DNA from 4 places in the Rhodovulum sp. BSW8 genome. Region 2 is predicted to be linked to each of the others. Evidence: riboswitches for the same ligand, from Rfam matches in the RefSeq annotation. Region 2 holds a riboswitch; each other region holds the start of a gene.
The links. A riboswitch is a leader RNA that binds a small molecule or an ion and turns the genes downstream of it on or off. The one in region 2 is predicted to bind cobalamin.
Positions count from the first base shown of each region.

Region 1: linked by a shared signal. The riboswitch ahead of DSD19_RS07175 (5-methyltetrahydropteroyltriglutamate--homocysteine S-methyltransferase) and the one ahead of DSD19_RS18230 (TonB-dependent siderophore receptor) in region 2 are both predicted to bind cobalamin.
Region 3: linked by a shared signal. The riboswitch ahead of DSD19_RS06935 (BLUF domain-containing protein) and the one ahead of DSD19_RS18230 (TonB-dependent siderophore receptor) in region 2 are both predicted to bind cobalamin.
Region 4: linked by a shared signal. The riboswitch ahead of DSD19_RS16215 (cysteine-rich small domain-containing protein) and the one ahead of DSD19_RS18230 (TonB-dependent siderophore receptor) in region 2 are both predicted to bind cobalamin.

Region 1 is NZ_QNVX01000009.1:87,138-91,725, forward strand. Features, by position in the region: partial or broken gene DSD19_RS22260 (IS3 family transposase) at 222-356, opposite strand; partial or broken gene DSD19_RS22265 (transposase) at 408-521, opposite strand; gene DSD19_RS07175 (5-methyltetrahydropteroyltriglutamate--homocysteine S-methyltransferase) at 748-1,884, opposite strand; cobalamin riboswitch at 2,018-2,235, opposite strand; gene nikE (nickel import ATP-binding protein NikE) at 2,440-3,273, opposite strand; gene DSD19_RS07185 (ATP-binding cassette domain-containing protein) at 3,270-4,058, opposite strand; gene nikC (nickel ABC transporter permease subunit NikC) at 4,058-4,588, opposite strand, start outside.
Region 2 is NZ_QNVX01000050.1:84,292-88,879, reverse strand. Features, by position in the region: gene DSD19_RS18245 (dynamin family protein) at 1-781, shown strand, start outside; gene DSD19_RS18240 (hypothetical protein) at 977-1,354, shown strand; gene DSD19_RS18235 (hypothetical protein) at 1,356-2,222, shown strand; cobalamin riboswitch at 2,219-2,421, shown strand; gene DSD19_RS18230 (TonB-dependent siderophore receptor) at 2,561-4,426, shown strand; gene DSD19_RS18225 (ABC transporter substrate-binding protein) at 4,503-4,588, shown strand, end outside.
Region 3 is NZ_QNVX01000009.1:34,964-39,551, reverse strand. Features, by position in the region: gene aceB (malate synthase A) at 1-240, shown strand, start outside; gene DSD19_RS06940 (isocitrate lyase) at 388-2,007, shown strand; cobalamin riboswitch at 2,101-2,308, shown strand; gene DSD19_RS06935 (BLUF domain-containing protein) at 2,418-3,521, shown strand; gene metE (5-methyltetrahydropteroyltriglutamate--homocysteine S-methyltransferase) at 3,573-4,588, opposite strand, start outside.
Region 4 is NZ_QNVX01000044.1:36,458-41,045, forward strand. Features, by position in the region: gene DSD19_RS16205 (amino acid ABC transporter ATP-binding protein) at 1-315, shown strand, start outside; gene DSD19_RS16210 (calcium-binding protein) at 343-1,656, opposite strand; gene DSD19_RS16215 (cysteine-rich small domain-containing protein) at 1,917-2,261, opposite strand; cobalamin riboswitch at 2,439-2,636, opposite strand; gene DSD19_RS16220 (succinylglutamate desuccinylase/aspartoacylase family protein) at 2,756-3,799, shown strand; gene DSD19_RS16225 (MATE family efflux transporter) at 3,818-4,588, opposite strand, start outside.

The DNA.
Region 1 (4,588 bases), on a different contig from region 2:
GCGCCGATGACCTGGCGGCTGGCGAGCCGGACCACACGCAGGACGTGTAGTTTCCGATCGCCGCCCAAAAATTAATCAAGCCGTTAAGGATTGGGTAAGATGGGGTTTGCAGCGGGTTACCCACAGGTTCCTCCCCAGATTCTGGGGACAGGTTCGGCGCGTTCCCTGGTCACGTGTGGACCTGTTGCCCATCGCGCCATTGAATGGCCCCGAGTGTCCTGGACGCCCTCATGCCTCAGTTTCTGCTGCCGCTCGAACTTGAGGGGCGACGGCATTCCGGTCCGCGCGTGCTTGCGCTTCGGGTTGCAGAACATCCCGATGTCGTCGAACACGTCCCGCCGCGCCTCCTGGCGGGTCTCTGCCCCTGCCGATGACGCCTTCGCGAACGTCCTCTTCCAGGCGCAGGGCGAATACGGGCTGCCCCCGGGACGCTCGGACACGTCCCTGACCGGGCAGCCCCGCTCGGTGATCTGCGCGACCGCGTCCCGCTTGAACGCATCGCTGAACCTGCTGCTGCCCATCCTGGCCTCCTGGCCTCCTTGCCTCAAAATCAGCGAAGAAGACGCCAACGACACACGGGGCTATTCAACCGGAATCCGCCACGCCCCTTGGTGAGGGGCGAGACGATGGCGGCGGTCAGTGGAGGGGGCGCGGCACGAAATGCGCGAGCTTCAGTATGTCGGCCATGGCCGGAAAGGCCACGACGAAGGCCGCAGCTGCCAGAACGAAACGGAAGATGTTCATGGCTCAGTCTTCGCCCCAAATGGCATGGGCGGTCTCGACCACCAGTTCCAGTTTCCGTTTCTGGTCATCCTCGGTGATCGTGTTGCCATGCTCGGTCGAGGCAAAGCCGCATTGCGGCGCGATGCCCAGTTGATCGATGTCGACATATTTCGACGCTTCGTCGTATTTGCGGCGCAGCCAGTCCGGCGTTTCCAGTTCACCCGTCTTGGTGGTGATGAACCCGGGCATCACGCGCTTGTTGCCCTTGGGCAGCTTGGCCAAGGGCTCAAGCCCGCCCGCGCGCTCCGTGTCGTATTCCATCAGGTACACATCGACGGATGTCTGGTTGAAAATCGCATCGGCGGCATAGTGATACCCGCCCTCGGCCACATGCGAGGACCGGAAGTTGCCGCGGCACATGTGCATGCCGATCAGCAGATCGGCGGGGCGGTCCTTGATTGCCTCTTCCAGCATCCAAGCGTATTTGAGAACCAGTTCTTCGGGATCCTGTCCCATTGCCCGCCGCTCTTCGCGTTGTTTCGGATCTCCGAGATAGGCAAAGAAGATGTCGTCAAGCTGCAGATAGCGGCAGCCCGCATCGTAGAACGCCTGGACCGCCTTCCGGTAGGTCGCGGCGATGTCGTGGAACATCAGTTCCTGATCCAGATAGGGTTTGTGCTCGATGTTCTCGGGCACCATGCGGAAATGACATGCAGACGGACCGGGGATCGAGATTTTCGCGATGCCTTCGCCCGGCTTCACGAGGTCCTGCACGAAGGTGTAATGCTGAAGCATCGGATGATCCGCGGGGAAATCCAGCGGCCCGGTCAGATGCGCCTCGATGGGCGGGGTCTTGTGATCGGTCTTGAACGGCAGGCTGCGGTTCGAGGGCTTCATGTCCAGCCCGGTCAGCATGCCCATGAAATCGTAGTGCCAGAACTGGCGGCGGGCCTCGCCATCGGTGAAGACCTTGAGGCCGGCGTCCTTTTGAAGCTTGACGAGGCCACGAATGCCCTCGTCTTCGGCTGCGCGAAGCTCCTCGGGCGGCGCCGCGGAGGCGCGCAATTTCCGGACCGCAAGCGGACGCAGCAGCGAGCCGACGTGATCGGCGCGATAGGTGACGCGGCGGGATGTGCAGGATGTCTGGCTGTCTTTCGCCATCGGGGTATGCCTTTTGGACGGCTTGCGGCAGGCACCGCAACCCGGAGTGAATTGACGCCGCATTTGCAAAAGCAAAGGACGCACGGAAGTCACCATGACGGAAGAGCCGCGCCCGATACGCACCCCGCGATCGGAACAGGTGAGCGGTTCAGGCAGGTCTCCTGACTATGCGGATCTTCGCCAGCGCCAGCCTTCCCGGCACGGTGTCGCGCCAGTGGCATCTCGGGCAGGCCATCCGCTTACAGTTGCGGGGGCAGTTCCGGATTTGGCCGACCTTGTCACAAGGCTCGCGCCGCACCGTATTCCCTATTCTCCGCAGTTTCCTGCGGCACCTGAACAGCCGCGAAGGTGCTGTTTGGGACAGGGACTGTCAAGACGCATCAGAATGCAATTCTCTCATACAGGTTATGAAATTTCGAGAGAGTTCGAAGGCTTGACGCAAGGTGCCGGGCGTCGGGGCTGCGATTTGGCGAGGCGAAGCGCCGCCGGGCGAGGGACCGGTTGCCGTCGCGCAACGGCCAGGCCGGGTAACGCCCCCCGGACCTGGTCCGTTTTTCAGCCGACGTTGACATCCTCGAGGCCTGCGCCCGCATGCATGCCTTTGGCCTTCGGCAAGGCGGGAAGGATAGCGTCCTGCAGCGCTCGGCCGGCACGGCTCTGCAACTGAAGGCGCCGGTCGACAGGACCGGTTTCGAGGATGCGCCCCGCATCCATCACGGCGACGCGCTCGCACAGGAGCCGCACCAGCCGCAGATCATGTGTGATGAACACCAGCGCCATGCCGCGCTGGGTCCGCAATGACCGGATCAGGTCGATGATCTGTCCTTGCAGAAGGATGTCGAGGTTCGAGACGGCCTCGTCCAGCACCAGCAGCGCCGGATCGGTCGCCAGCGCGCGGGCAATGCAGACGCGCTGCAACTGCCCGCCGGAAACCTGCGAGGGGTGTTTGCGAGCGTCTTCGGGGCAAAGCCCCACAGAGGCAAGCAGCTCGGCGACCCTGGCGGTGCGAGCCCGCTTGTCCAGCGCTGTCAGATGCCGCAGCGGCTCGGCGACGATATCGCCGAGGCGGAACCTTGGGTTCGCCGCCCCGATCGAGTCCTGAAACACCATCTGTACCGATGCCCGGAAGTTCCGGGTGCCTGCCGCATCCAGATGCTGGAGATCCTGGCCCCGGAACGACACGCGTCCCGCGCTTGGTTTTTCAAGCCCCATAAGCAGCCGCATCAAGGTGCTTTTGCCCGAGCCGGACCGGCCCAGCACGGCAAGGCTTTCGCCAGGCGCGACGGCAATGGAAACGCCGCCGAGCACCTCGCGCGGCGCCTGGGCGCGGATCAGCGATCGGCGGGTGTAGCTTTTGCACAGGCCCTCGGCGGACAGAAGCGCAGTCATGCCGGTTCCATCTCGTAGAGTTTCAGATGGGCCGCAACCAGGTTCCGTGTGGCAGGATGGCGGGGCGCCATGAAGATCCGGTCGACCGGGGCGGTCTCGACGATTTCTCCGGCGTCCATGACTGCGACGCGATGGGCCAGCCGTGCGACCACGCCCATGTCGTGGGTCACGATCAGCACCCCAAGTCCGTGCCGTTGCGAAAGGCTGTCCAGCAGGTCCAGGATTCGGGCCTGCACCACCAGATCGAGATCCGTGGTCGGCTCGTCGGCAAAGAGAAACGGGGCCCCCGAAAGAAGCGCCAGAGCGATCATCGCGCGCTGCAGCATACCGCCGCTCATCTCGAACGGATAGAGCGTCGCGACCTGCGCGGGATCGTCGAGCCCGACTTCGGCAAAGGCGTCCAGGATGGCGCGCCGATGCTGTGAGGGGTCGACTCCGGCCACCCTCAAGACCTCGCGCGCGTGATCGGCCATGCTGCGGACCGGGTTGAAGGCCGAGCGCGGATTCTGCAGCACCGAGGCCACGATCCGCCCGCGAAGCGCCTGCGGCGGGAGCGTCTGCCCGTCGATCAGCACCCGCCCGCCGGTGCAGCTCACGCTTTGGGGCAGCACCCCAAGCGTTGCGGCACAGGTCATCGATTTGCCCGAACCAGAGCCGCCGACCAGCGCCAGAACTTCGCCCGTCCGAAGCGTCAGGCTTACGGCGCGCACCAGGCAGTGGCTGTTTGGCCCGTGCTGCCAGGCCACCGAAAGATCCTCGATCGTCAGGGTCTCGGCTTTGCGCATCAGTGGTCATGCCCGAACTGGTGGTGGGGGTCGAGACGGTCGCGCAGCGCGTCGCCGAGGATGTTCGAGGCCATCACCGCCATCAACAGGCACAGCCCCGGCAGCACGATCAGCATTGGCTGCGAAAACACGAACTGTCGCCCGTCGGCGATCATCACGCCCCATTCCGCGGTGGGCGTTTCGACCCCGAGGCCCAGGAAGGACAGGCCCGAGACATGCAGCATCATGTGCCCGACATCGAGACTGGCCAGCACGAGGATCTGCGCCGCGATCGCGGGTAACAGGTGATCGATAAAGACCCGGATCCGTCCCGCTCCGGACAGCCGTGCCGCCAGGACGAAATCGGCATTGCGCAGGGTCAGCACCACCGCGCGCACGATCCGCGCATAGAAGGGGAAATGCGACACGGCGATGGCCACCACCACATTCGCAAGGCCGGTGCCGAGGGCTCCGATCAGAAAGAGCGCCAGCACCACCGTCGGGAAGGTCATCATGCCGTCGCAGATCCGCATCAGCGCCTGATCCACCCG
Region 2 (4,588 bases):
CAAAAGCACGCTGATCCATCTGTTGATCGGCCAGTCGCCGCTGCCGGTGAAGGTAACCGCGACCCAGCTGCCGCCGGTACGCCTCTCCTACGGTTCCGCCCCCGCCTGGCGCGAGGATCGCTTCGGCCGCATCGAACCCGTCGAGATGGCCGACCTTCCCCGACTTTCCCCCGCCGAGACCCGGCTGATCCAGATCCATGCCGAAGCCGAGATCCTCAAGCTTTGCGACCTGATCGACATGCCCGGCATCTCGGACCCGAACATGGGCTCGGAGGTCTGGGAAAGCGCCATCAGCCTTGCCGACGGGGTGATCTGGTGCAGCCATGCGACCCAGGCCTGGCGCCAGTCCGAAGCCGCCGTCTGGGACATGTTCGCCGACCGGCTGGGCGAAACAAGCCTGCTGCTGCTGACCCGGTTCGACAAGCTGGTGACCGACCGCGACCGCACCCGGGTGTTGCGCCGGGTGCGGCGCGAAACCGAGGGGCTTTTTGCCGATGTCTGCCCGATCGCCCTGACCGATGCGCTGGACGCGCAGGACGATCCGGCGCGCTGGGCTGCCAGCGGCGCCGGGGAGTTTGGCCGCGCGCTGCTGCAGGTGCTGCGGCGGCTGGGCGCGACGGCAAACGATCACGAGGCGCCGGTTGTGCTGGACCCCGACTGGCGCGTCGGCGGGGCGGGCATGCCCGTGCGTCCGCGGCGGGTGCAGATCGACGAAAGCCGCAGCCGAAGCCCGCGGCCGGTGCGCGCGCAAAGACCGGGCGCCAGCCCGCCTGCGGCCTGACGGCGCACGGCCCGGTCCATCGCCCGGTCCATCACCTGGCGCGGCGCGCGGCCCAGTTCCGTTGCGCCCCGTCGCCCACGCCCCCGGCCCGTGCGCTATTGCCAGTGGCCGCCGCCGGAAATTCGGATAAACTCGGGCACGATGCCGTTGACGGTCACCATTCAGGCGCTCCGACGGGCGATTCCCGATTGCCGGGTGATCGCATTCGTTGACCTGTCGGCGCGGCTGGTGCTGCGGGCCGAGGCCGAGCATTCTCAGCCCCAGGAATTCTACGATGCGCTTTGTCTGCGCGGAGCGCTGCTTCTGGGCGGGCAGGCCGCCGCCGCCTCGACCGAAGTGTTCGGGACCGATCAGGCGCCCCCCGAGGCGGTGCTGCTGCACGAGGGCCGGTTCGAGCTTTTCGTGCGGGCGCCGCGCGACCCGGACGAGGCACTTTGCGCGGTGATCGGAGGCGAGGCCGATATCGCGGCCGCGCTTGCCGCCATGCGCGCCACAATGGCCGAAATCGTCGAGATCGTCGATGCCGCGCCCCCGGCCGCTGCGGCCGGCGGGTCGCAGGACCGGGGCCGCTGAGATGGCCGGGCTCGAGCGTCTCAACGCCGCGCTGGCCAAGCTGAGGGGCGCCGAGGCCGCCGCCGAACGCACGGTGCCCGGGGGCGTGGACGGGATCGTCGAGGTGCTGCTGACCGAGATTTCGGAAACGATCCTGCCGCGCGAAATGACCATCGGCGACGGGGCCGGTCAGGAAATCCGGCTGCTGGCGGCCCGCCGCCGCCTGTTGCGGGTGGGCCGCACGGGGCCGGTCACAGCGGACGCGGCGCCGATCCCGGCCGAGCCGCCAGAGGCCACCGGCGATCCCGCCGAGCCCCTGATCGCCGCCTTTCACGGCCGGGTCCGCCCCTTCGTCGCCAAGGCGGCCGAGCTGTCGGTCGCCGCGAGCCGCCCTCCCTACCGGGTCGATCCGACCGAAGCCGGCTGTTCGGTCGAGGCTCTGCGCGCGGCCGCAGACCGCGGCTGGACCGCGCCTGCGGCCAGCGCCCCCGCACCCGAGCCCCTCCCGGACCAGGCCGGAGAGACCGCCACGCCGCCGCCCGATCCGGTCGGCACCTGTCTCGCCCGGGCGACGGCCGGGCTGCGGCTGCGCGAGGGCCAGATTGTCGCGATGCAGGGCGATGCCGAATTTGCCCACCGGCTGACCGGGTTCACCGGGCTCGGGCTCGGCGCGATGACCAAAGCCGCCGGAGACGGCCCCGGGACCACCTGCGCGATCCTGCGCGCGCCCGCGCCGTCGAACCTTCTGCTGGTGCGTGTCGCCCACGGCCGGGACGCCGCGCTTTTTCTGAGCCCCAGCGAAGAGCTTCCCGCGATCCTCGCCCTCTGCCGCGCGACCGGACCGGCCGCAAGGAGCGCGCCGCTTGACAGGGCCGGGAGCCCGGATTAACCGAAACTTGTCTTGGTTCGCCCGGAAACGGGCGATGAAAAGGGAACGCGGTGCGGCCTTCATGGGGTCAATTCCGCGGCTGCCCCCGCAACTGTAAGCGGCGAGCGCGGCTGATCGTGCCACTGGGGGTCCTCCCCGGGAAGGCCAGCCAAGCGAGGACCCGCAAGCCAGGAGACCTGCCAGGGCGATCACCTAGCCTGACCGCGGGGCGCGGCGCAGGCGGCGGACCATCCGCAGTGGTGACGCATCACCGTCTGCGGAAGGCATGTCTTTCCAAGGACCCCATGACAGGACGGACCGCCCGCCGCGGCGGTTCCCGAGACCGGAACGGAACCGACATGACAAGACCCACCCTTTGCCTCGGGCTCGGCCTCGCCGCGCTGAGCCCCCTGCCCGCCCTGGCGCAGGAGGTGCAGTCCAGCCTGATGCTGGACGAGATCACTGCCAGCGCCAGCCTCACGCCCATCGCCACCAACCGGACCGGTGCGACGGTCGAGACCCTCGAGAGCGGCGAGATTGCAGCGGGCGGACAGAATCTGGGCCAGACGCTTGCCACCCTGCCGGGCGTGTCGATCACCCAGAATGGCGGGCTCGGGCAGACCGCCACGCTTCGGATTCGCGGGCTTGGAAACGGCTATATCGCGACCCGGATCGACGGAATGGACTTTGCCGACCCGTCGGGCACCCCTGCCGCGCTCGACTTCGGCACCCTGACCGCCGGCCTGCCCTCCAGGATCGAAGTGCTGAAGGGCTCGCAATCCGCGCTTTTCGGGGCAAATGCCATCGCGGGCGTTGTCGACATCACCACCTGGAGACCGGAGAAACTGGGCTTTTCGGGGAGGGCGACGGTCGAAACCGGCACCTATGGCAGCTACTCTGCCGGTCTGAGCCTTGGCCAGAAGACCGAACGCGGCGAAGTGTCGGCCACGATCTCGCATGTCGAAACCGACGGCTTCTCGACCCTGTCGGGCAATAACGAAGCGGACGGCTTCGACGAGGATTCGGTCTCGCTCAATGCCGCCTACGATCTGACCGACACCCTTCGGCTGGGCTTCTCGGGATTCTATTCCGACGGAAACTCGGACTATGACAGCGACGCGACCGACACGAACCCGATCACCCGATCGGAGGCGACGCGGAAAGGCCTGCGCGCCTTCGCCCAATTCGCGATCGGGACGGTCGACAACGAACTGTCGCTGGCGCGCACGCAGACCGAGCGCAGCTACCGTTCGAGTTTCGGGACGTCCTCCTATGATGGCACCAGCCGCGCCGCCAGCTATCTCGGGACGGCCTCTCTGGCGGCCGGGACCGACCTCTCCTTCGGCGCCGACTGGAAACAGGACGAGGCCACGCTTGACGGCGAGACCTATTCGGTCATCAACCGCGCGCTCTTTGCAGAGCTTCGCCAGGCCGCGACCGACGACATCGATCTGTCGCTTTCGCTGCGCTACGATAATTATTCCAGCTTTGACGATCAGGTGACCGGCCGCGCCGCGCTGGCCTGGCGGCTCCAGCCCGACCTGATCTTCCGCACCTCTCTGGGCACCGGCTATCGCGTCCCCGCGCTTTACGAACTTTACGGCACCATTACCGGCGACACGGTCGGCAACCCGGACCTCAACCCCGAAACCAGCACCAGCTTCGACATCGGGCTTGAAAAGCGCCTGTCGGGCGACGGGTTCCTGAAGGCCACCGCCTTCTTTGCGGAAATCGATGACAAGATCGACTATGGCGCAGCCGACCCCGCCATCTGCAGCTATGCTTGGGGCTGCTACCGCCAGCTCGACGGAACCACCCGCAGCCAGGGCCTGGAACTGTCCGGCCGCCACGAGATGACCTCCGCCATCGCGCTTTACGGCAGCTACACCTATACCGACGTCCGCTGGAAGGGCGAGCGGCTCGACCGCGTGCCGCTCCACGATCTTCTGCTGGGCGTCAGCAGCGAGGTGACGCCGCGGCTCACGGCCGATGTCTCCTACCAGTATCTGGCCGGACGCCTCGACCCTTACGGCTCTCTGCCCGATGCCGGGCTTGCCGCGGCCCAGATCACCTACGCGCTGGACAACGGCACCGAGGCCTATGCAAGGGTCGAAAACCTCTTCGACGAGGAGTTCTACTCGGCCGTCGCCTATGGCTATGGCGGCGCCTATCACTACAACACCACGGGCCGGGCGCTCTATGTGGGGCTGCGTGCCTCCTTCTAGCGCGATCGGTCTCGCCGCGGCCCTGGCCCTTGCCGGGGCCGCGGTGCTTGCCGACCCGCCCGCGCGGGTCGTATCGATGAACCTCTGCACAGACCAGCTTGCCATGCTGGTCGCGGCGCCGGGTCAGCTGGTCTCGATCAGCGACCTGGCCGCGAACCCGAT
Region 3 (4,588 bases), on a different contig from region 2:
ATCCGGCATGGCGCGCGCGTGGCGTTGACCGCAGGCGGGGACCGCAAGCTGGATGCCGACTGGTTGGGCGCTTTGGTGCAGCAAGAAATTGCCGCGATCCTCGACCGGCTGGGCCCGACCGGGTTTCACCGCGGCCACTATGCCTCGGCGGCGCGGCTTTTCCAGGACGCCGCGACCGCCGACACCCTGCCCGACTTCATCACCACCCCGGCTTATGCCGTTCTGAATGCGCTCGACTGATGGACCCGATCCGTATCCTCTCCCCGTTTGGCGGGCCCTTGCCCGAGGACTGCCCCTCCCCCGCCCCTGCCCCTGCCCCTGTCGCTGCGGCCCCGCTGCAACGCGCTCCCCGAAATCCGAACACCGATCACGTCGAAAGGAAGAATCATGACCAAGAGAAAGACCTATTCGGAGCTCCGTGCAGAGGTCCTGTCCCGCTACCCCTCCGGTCGTTCGTCGAGTGGGGTCTCGGTCGATGACATCGTGCAACTGAAGCTGCAAAACAGCTTCGACACCCATCTCGACATCGCTCGCGAGATGGCGACCGTGATGCGCGCGGACATGGCGGCCTATGACGCCGACCCCTCGAAATCGACCCAGTCTCTGGGTTGCTGGTCGGGCTTCCATGCCCAGCAGATGATCAAGTCGGTCAAGCGGCTGCGCGGGTCGGCCAAGGGCGTCTATGTCTATCTGTCGGGCTGGATGGTCGCGGGGCTGAGGAACCGTTGGGGCCACCTGCCCGACCAGTCGATGCATGAAAAGACCGCCGTCGCGGACCTGATCCAGGAGATCTATACCTCGCTGCGCCAGGCCGACGAGGTGGCGTTGAACGATCTGTTCAAGGATCTCAAGGCCGCGCGTGCCGCGGGCGATGCTGCCGCCGAAACGGCCGCGATCGAAGCCATCGACACTTTCGAATCCCATGTCGTGCCCATCATCGCCGACATCGATGCGGGCTTCGGCAACGAACACGCGACCTATCTGCTGGCCAAGGAACTGATCAAGGCGGGCGCCTGCTGCCTGCAGATCGAGAACCAGGTCTCCGACGCCAAGCAATGCGGCCACCAGGATGGCAAGGTCACGGTCCCGCGCGAGGATTTCATCGAGAAGCTGCGCGCCTGCCGTCTGGCCTTCGAGGAGCTTGGCGTCGACGATGGCGTGATCGTGGCCCGGACCGACAGCCTTGGCGCGGGCCTCACCCAGAAGGTGCCGGTCAGCCAGCAGCCGGGCGATCTGGCCGCCGACTATATCAAGTGGCTGAAGACCGAGCCGATCACCGAGGAGAACCCGATCCGCGAGGGCGAGCTGGCGCTTTTCCGCGATGGCGAATTCGTGCGCCCCGCGCGGCTGCCGAACGGGCTTTTCCCCTTCCAGGAGGGCACCGGCCGGGCGCGGGTGGTCGAGGATTGCATCGCCTCGCTGACCCAGGGCGGCGCCGATCTGTTGTGGATCGAGACCGACACCCCCAACGTGGACGAGATCGCCTCGATGGTGAACGAGATCCGTCAGGCCGTGCCGAATGCCAAGCTGACCTACAACAACTCGCCCTCCTTCAACTGGACCCTGAACCTGCGCAAGCAGGTCCGCGCGCAATGGCTGGCCGAGGGCACGATCTCCGAAGACAGCTATCCAAATGGCAACGAGCTGATGAAGCCCGACTATGACGAGACCGATCTGGGACGCGAGGCCGATGCCCGGCTGAAGGCCTTCCAGACCGACATCTCGACCCGGGCGGGGGTGTTCCACAACCTCATCACCCTGCCGACCTTCCACCTGACCGCGAAGTCCATGGACGAACTTTCCCGCGGCTATTTCGGCGAGGACAAGATGCTGGCCTATGTGGCGACCGTGCAGCGCGAAGAGATCCGGCGCGGCATCTCGGCGGTCAAGCACCAGCACGAGGTGGGGTCCGACCTTGGCGACACGTTCAAGGAAATGGTCGGCGGCGAGCGTGCCCTGAAGGCGGGCGGCTCGGCCAATACCATGAACCAGTTCGCGGCCGAATAGACCCGCGTTGAAACCCGGCGGCCGGGCCCCTGGGGTCCGGCCGAACGTGTTGTCGCAGAGACAGGTTTCCGTCGACACGGGGCAGCCCTTGCAACTACCATGGCGCCAGATGGTGTCCGCGTCTTTCACAGGCGCGGCTGAAAAGGGAATGCGGTAGCGGGGGCGACCCCAAGGCCGCGGCTGCCCCCGCAACTGTATGTGGCGAGCGGCTCCGGACATGCCACTGGGCGAGACGCCTGGGAAGGCCCGGAAGCGCAGAGACCCACGAGCCAGGAGACCTGCCATCTGCTTGGTGTTGACACGGGCGGGGTGCCCCGGAGGACACGGGCAAGGGACCGGGATGCGCCGCGCGCCGCCTGGGTTTCCGCACCCGGCCGCGGCCCCTCCCGCCCCGAGCGGAGAAGACGTGGGTGCGGAAAGACGAGCTTCAACGGACTGACGCCGAAGGCCGGCTGTTCCGAATTGCCTATGCAAGCCGGACCCGGGACGATCTGCGGCTGCCGGACCTTCAGGCCATCGCCGAGCAGGCGGCGGCGCGAAACCGGCAAAGCCGGATCACGGGGGTCCTGCTTTTCGGGCAGGGACAGGTCCTGCAATGGCTCGAAGGTCCGGCAGCGGCGGTCTGTGCCGTGATGGGGGCGATCCAGCGCGACCCGCGCCATCAGGGCGTGAGTGTTCTCAGTGCCGGCTGGATCGACGCGCGGCGTTTTCCCGACTGGTCCATGCAATTCCTGGATGCCGGGGAAAGGGCCGGCAGCGTGGTGCCGCTGGCCGTATCGCCGGACAGGGGGGCGGCCGCACGGGTCTTCGACGGCGCCGCGGTCCGGCACTGGGCCGACCGGGACCCCGAGGGGATCTGCACGGCGCAGGGTCTGGCGGCGCATCTGGCACGGTCGCCCGAAGAGAGCCTTCCGCCCATCCCGGAGCGGTTTCTGGGCTGTCCCCGCGCCCGCGCAGGCCTGGTGGACGAGGTCTGCCGGACTCTGGGGCAGGGCTGGATGGACAGTCGCTATTCCGGGTTCGAAGTCACGCTGGCGACCGTCCGGCTGAACCGGCTCATGCTGCTCGCGGGCCGACCGGCCGACCCACGCGAGGCGCGCGCCTCGGCCGTCGTTCTGGCGCCCGACCGGTGTTCGGAACTGACCGGCGCCCTCATGAAGACCGATCTTCTTCGGTCGGCGGGGTATTCGGTGCGCTTGATCGCCTGGGCGCGCGTGACGAGTCTCAGATCCAGCCTGAGGGGAACCGGCAATTGCCCCATCATCATTTATGGCGGACGGGTCGGGATCGACAGCCGGGACGCGAAACGGGCCGCCGCGATGGCGGACTGGCTGCGCGCGGACTATCCGGGGCGGACGATCCTGATTGGCGGCCGGTCGGCCGGCCCGCTGTCGGAATGGCCGGACCGGCTGGCCTTTCACTCTCAGGGCGGGCATCCGGTCGCGGGAAAGCCCATAGACTGGCCGGCGTTGTCGGCACTGGCCGCGGACCCGGTGGCCGCGCTGGCGCGCTGACCCGAATGCGGGACGGCGCGGCCCGCTTGGGACCGCGCCGCCGGTCTTTGGTCATTCGGCGGCAAGCGCCCCCTGCCGCACCCCTTTCGCGGCGGCGACAAGATTGGCAAGAGAGGCCCTGACCTCGGGCCAGGCGCGGGTCTTCAGACCGCAATCCGGGTTCACCCAAAGGCGCTCGGCCGGGATCGCCTTCGTGGCCTTCGCCAGCAGCGCGGTCATCTCCGCCTCGGACGGGATGCGAGGGCTGTGAATGTCCCAGATCCCCGGACCGATCTCGTTCGGGTAGTCGAAATCGCCGAAGACCTGCAGAAGCTCCATGTCGGACCGCGACGCCTCGATCGAGATCACGTCGGCATCCATCCGGGCGATATGCTCGATGATGTCGTTGAACTCGGAATAGCACATATGGGTGTGGATCTGGGTGTCGTTGCGCACCCCCGAGGCGGTCAGCCGGAAGGCGTCGATGGCCCAGGCCAGGTAACCGGCCCAGTCCGCACGGCGCAGCGGCAGCCCCTCGCGCAGGGCCGGTTCGTCGATCTGGATCGCGGGCAGCCCCGCCGCCTCAAGGTCGCAGACCTCGTCGCGGATCGCCAGGGCAATCTGGCGGCAGGTCCTCTCGCGCGGCTGGTCGTCGCGCACGAAGGACCATTGCAGGATCGTCACCGGCCCCGTCAACATGCCCTTCATCGGCCGTTTCGTCAGCGACTGGGCAAAGGCGGACCAGTCCACCGTCATCGGCGCGGGCCGCGACACGTCGCCATAGATCAACGGCGGCTTCACGCAGCGGCTGCCATAGCTCTGCACCCAGCCATGCCGGGTGAAGGCAAAGCCCGCCAGCAGTTCGCCGAAATACTCGACCATGTCATTTCGCTCGAATTCGCCATGCACCAGCATGTCGAGCCCCAGCCGTTCCTGTTCGGCGATGCAGGCGCGGGTCTCGTCCTTGAGGAACGCCTCGTAGGCCGCATCGTCGAGCTCGCCCTTGCGGTGCGCGGCCCGGGCCTTGCGGACCTCTGCCGTCTGCGGGAAGGACCCGATCGTGGTCGTCGGGAAGGCCGGCAACCGCA
Region 4 (4,588 bases), on a different contig from region 2:
CGCGTGGCCATCGCCCGCGCCATCGCCATGCAGCCCCGGATCATGCTGTTCGACGAACCGACCAGCGCGCTCGACCCCGAGCTTGTGGGCGAGGTTCTGGCGGTGATGAAGCAGCTTGCCGCCGAGGGCATGACCATGGTCGTCGTCACCCACGAGATGGGCTTTGCCGCCCATGTCGCCGACCGGGTGGTGTTCATGGAGCGCGGCGAGCTGGTCGCAGCAGGCGCCCCGCGCGAGATCTTCCAGCACCCGACCGATCAGCGGCTGGCAAGCTTCCTGCAGGGCTACCGCGAACGGAACTCTCTGGATTTCTAGGGGCAGAGGCGCCGGGACGGCGGCGCCTCAGAGGAAGACCATCTGGGTTTCCAGCATGTCGCCAAGGGCGTGGCCGGTCACTCCCAGAAAGAAGAGTCCGTTCTCCTCGCCCAGATCGAGATAGCTGCCGACCGGCGTCGCGGTGATCCGTGCCCCAAGATCGGCGGCATCGAAACGGCCCAACCCGTTGATCCCCTGCTGGATATGCAGCCGGTCGGCGGGGCCGAAATCGGCAATGGTGTCGCCCCCGGAGGCCCCGCGAAACTCGAAGATATCGGCGCCGGGACCGCCGATCAGCAGGTCGCGCCCGGCGCCACCGTTCAGCAGGTCGTCGCCGCGCCCGCCATGGATCCAGTCATTGCCCGCCCCGCCATGGATCTGGTCGTTGCCGCGCCCGAAGTCGTCGATGGCGGCCACGAAATCGTCGCCCGCTCCCAGCATCACCACATCGTCGCCCGCGCCCGGATCGACCCAGTCATTGCCGGACCCGGCCATGATCTGGTCGCTGCCATTGCCGCCGTAAATGACGTCGCGATCGGCCCCGCCGTCGATCGCATCATCGCCGTTTCCCGCCTCGATCCGGTCCTCGCCCGCACCGCCCTCCAGCGTGTCGTCGCCCAGATTGCCGCTGAGCGTGTCGCGCCCGTCGCCGCCGACCAGCCGGTCTTTGCCATTGTCGCCGGTCAGCCGGTCGTCGCCCGCGCCCCCCTCCAGCCGATCGTCGCCGTCCCAGCCGCGCAGCACATCGTTGCCCGCATCGCCGTCAAGCCGGTCATCGCCATAGGAACTCTCCAGCGTGTCGTTGCCCGCGCCCCCGAAAAGCACATCGCCTGCGGCAAGCTTGCCCGCGCGAAACGCGGCCCAGTCGCTGATGCCCGGGTCACGCTGCGACCCGAAGCGGGTATCGAGCACGTCGTCGCCGTCGCCGCCGCTCAGCAGGTTGGACCCGGCCCCGCCGACCAGAAGATCGTTGCCGCCGCCCCCGAACAGAGCATCGTCACCGTCGCCGCCATAAAGCACGTCATCGTCGTCCCCGCCGACCAGGGTGTCGTCGCCTCCCATCCCGCAGATCCGGTCGCGGTCGCCATTGCCGAACAGCGCATCAGCGCCCCAGCCACCGGTGATCGTGTCATCGCCGTCGTTCATCCAGGCAAAGTACGCCGGGAAATAGGCGTTGGGGATCACGTGGAAATTGTTGGGCCCGTCGTAACCCACGCTGAATGCCCCGGTTTCGGCAAGCTGGACGGGCGCCGTGGGCAAGGACCGGCCGATGGCGCGGAATTCGGCCGCAAGCTCGGCCAGAAGATAGGGATGGTCCTTGTCGGATCGGAAATATGCCACGGTCTGCCCTTCGGCCCGGATGTTGCGCGAAAAGGCCCCCGCCCCCGCTGACGACCCGGGCGGCAGATGTCGTCAATAAAGCTTGCCGTTTGATTAAGGCCGCTGCCGCGATGCAGCAAGGAATGCGGCGAATTCTTGAAAACCATGCCCGAAGCGGGTCCTCGCCGCGCCGGAACGATGCCTGAGCCATGTCTCGCCCCCATCCCGACCAGGAATGGGACCGGCGCGGTCAAAGCGGTCCGGGCCGGTCGCCCTCAGCGTCAGTCGGCGGTCCCGTCGCCTTGGGGGCGCGGGCGGCGCATCGGCGGGTCGGTCTGCGGCTTGCCCGACCAGGGCTGCGGATATTCCAGCCAGCGCTGGATGAAGCCCCAGGACTGCCGGTAGCCGTCATGGGGCAAGGTGCAGGCCGAACAGTCCTTGCGGGTCAGCCCGTTGGCATCGGTGTAGACCTGATACGGCCCGGGGCATTCATAGGCGATCAGCGGGCAGTAGCAGAACAGGCAGTTGAACTCGCGCTCGACGCCCGGATGGCAGGGCAGGAACGGGCATTGGGTATTGGTGAAGCCCTTGAAGGCCTCGTTCGAGGTCAGATCCTTGGGTTGCACGGCGCAACTCCTTCCGGTCGGCACCCCTGGCCGGGCCCGCCCCGGGCCGGTCAGGGACAAGGTGAAGGCCGCGCCCCATATCGCAGGCGAACCGCGGCCGCTGGCCCCGAGGGCATCTGCGGGCCGACAGGCAGGGGGCGCATGGCACATGCGCCCGGCCTCCGGACCCGCCGCCCGGGGGCGGTTCGGCGCGCTGGCAGGTCTCCTGGCTTGCGGGTCTCGGCCGATCCGCCCGCCTTCCCGGCCGGGCGGATGCCGGGGCCGGTGGCGGCTCGGGGCGGGGGCTCGCCGCTGACAGTTGCGGGGGCAGCGCCGGACTTGCACCGGCTTCCCTTTTCACTCCCTTGCGGGAGCACCAGAACGCCTCTCATCAATGGGGACCGCGCCCGCCACTGTCAATGCGTCCCCCGGGGGCCCGACGCGCCGTGGCTCTTGCCAGCCCCCCCGGCACGGCGCTATCCCGTGACGATGAGGTCCCTTTCCCCAGACGCCAGATGACCCCGCGAGAGGGCTTCACGCTCGGCTGCGCAACCGTTCTGCCTGGCACCCGCCGCACGGTGGACCTGCCCGTGTCGGTGCTTTCGGACCACACCCCCGTCACCATGTCGGCCCATGTCGTGCATGGCCGCCGCCCCGGCCCCGCGATGTTCGTGACCGCGGGCGTGCATGGCGACGAGGTGATCGGGGTCGAGATCGTCCGGCGGCTGCTGAGCCTGCCCGCGCTTGGCGCGCTGCGCGGCACGCTGATCGCCATTCCCATCGTCAACGCCTTCGGCTTTCTCAACCTGTCGCGATACCTGCCCGACCGGCGCGACCTCAACCGCTGCTTTCCCGGGTCGTCGGGCGGCTCGATGGCCTCGCGGCTGGCGCATCTTCTGGTCGACGAGGTGGTCGCGCGCTGCGAAATCGGCATCGACCTGCATTCGGCCGCGGTCCATCGCACGAACCTGCCGCAGGTCCGCGTGGTGCCGGACGATCCCGAGCTGGCCCGGCTGGCGCGGGTCTTCGCCGCGCCGGTGGTGCTGACCTCCGAGGCACGGCATGGCTCGCTGCGCGAGACGGCAGCGCGGATGGGCGTGCAGATGCTGCTGTACGAAGGCGGCGAGGGGCTGCGCTTCGACGAGGTGGCGGTCAGGGCCGGGCTGTCGGGCGTGCTGCGGGTGATGTTCGACCGGGGCATGATCCCGGCAAAGGGCGTGCCGAAGGCGCGGCGCGCGCCGCTCGACTGCCGGGTGTCGCGCTGGCTCAGGGCGCCGCAGGGCGGGCTCTTGCGCACCTACCGGTCCGAAGGGGACGTCGTCGAGGCGGGCGATCTGCTGGCGATGGTCTCGGACCCGTTCGGCGAGATCGAGGCCGAGATCCGCGCCTCGGAACCCGGCATCATCGTCGGCCGCGCCATCCTGCCGGTGGTGAACGAGGGCAACGCGGTCTTTCATCTGGCCGCGATCGCGGCCGCCGACCGGGCCGAGGACCGGATCGGCACCTGGGCCAGCGAGGTCGCGGCCGAACCGCTGTTTGACGAGGACGAAATCCTCTAGCCCGAGGGCATCGGGCCGTCAGGCCGCCTGGCGGCGGCGGACCACCGCCTCGAGCGCCGGATAGCGCAGCCCCAGCGTGACGCCGCGCGCGACATAGGACAGCAAAAGCGCCAGCCAGAGCCCGTGATTGCCGAAAAGCGGCAACAGCAGGGCCACGGCGGCGGCATAGATCGCGGCCGAGATCACCATCATGTTGCGCATGTCCGCGGTCCGGGTGGCGCCGATGAAGATGCCGTCAAGCATCCAGGCGCCGATGCCCGCGACCGGGACGGCCACCATGTAGGGCAGGAACACCCGCGCCTCGGCCCGCACCTCGGGCGCGGTGGTCATCAGATCCACCAGGACCCCGCCCCATCCGGCGAAGACCGCGGCCAGAACCACGACCGACAGCAGGCCCCAGAGGCTGGTCAGCACCGCGCTCCGGCGCAGCGCCAGCACAGATCCCGCGCCCATCGCCTGACCGACCAGCGATTCGGCGGCAAAGGCGAACCCGTCCAGCGCATAGGAGGTGATGTTCAGAAACTGCAGCAGCACCTGATTGGCCGCCAGCGACACGTCGCCGAAGCCCGCCCCGAGGAAGAGGAAGGACAGCACGATCCCCTGCAGCAGCAGCGACCGGATCAGGATGTCGCTATTCACCCCGGCGATATGGCGCAGCCGCACCCGGTCGAACACCCGCGCCCAGTCCCGCCAGGCGGTGCCGCGAAACGCGTCGCGGCAGAACCAGAGCCCCAGCGCCAGGCCAGACCATTCGGCCAGGAAGGTGGCCAGCGCCACCCCCGGCACTCC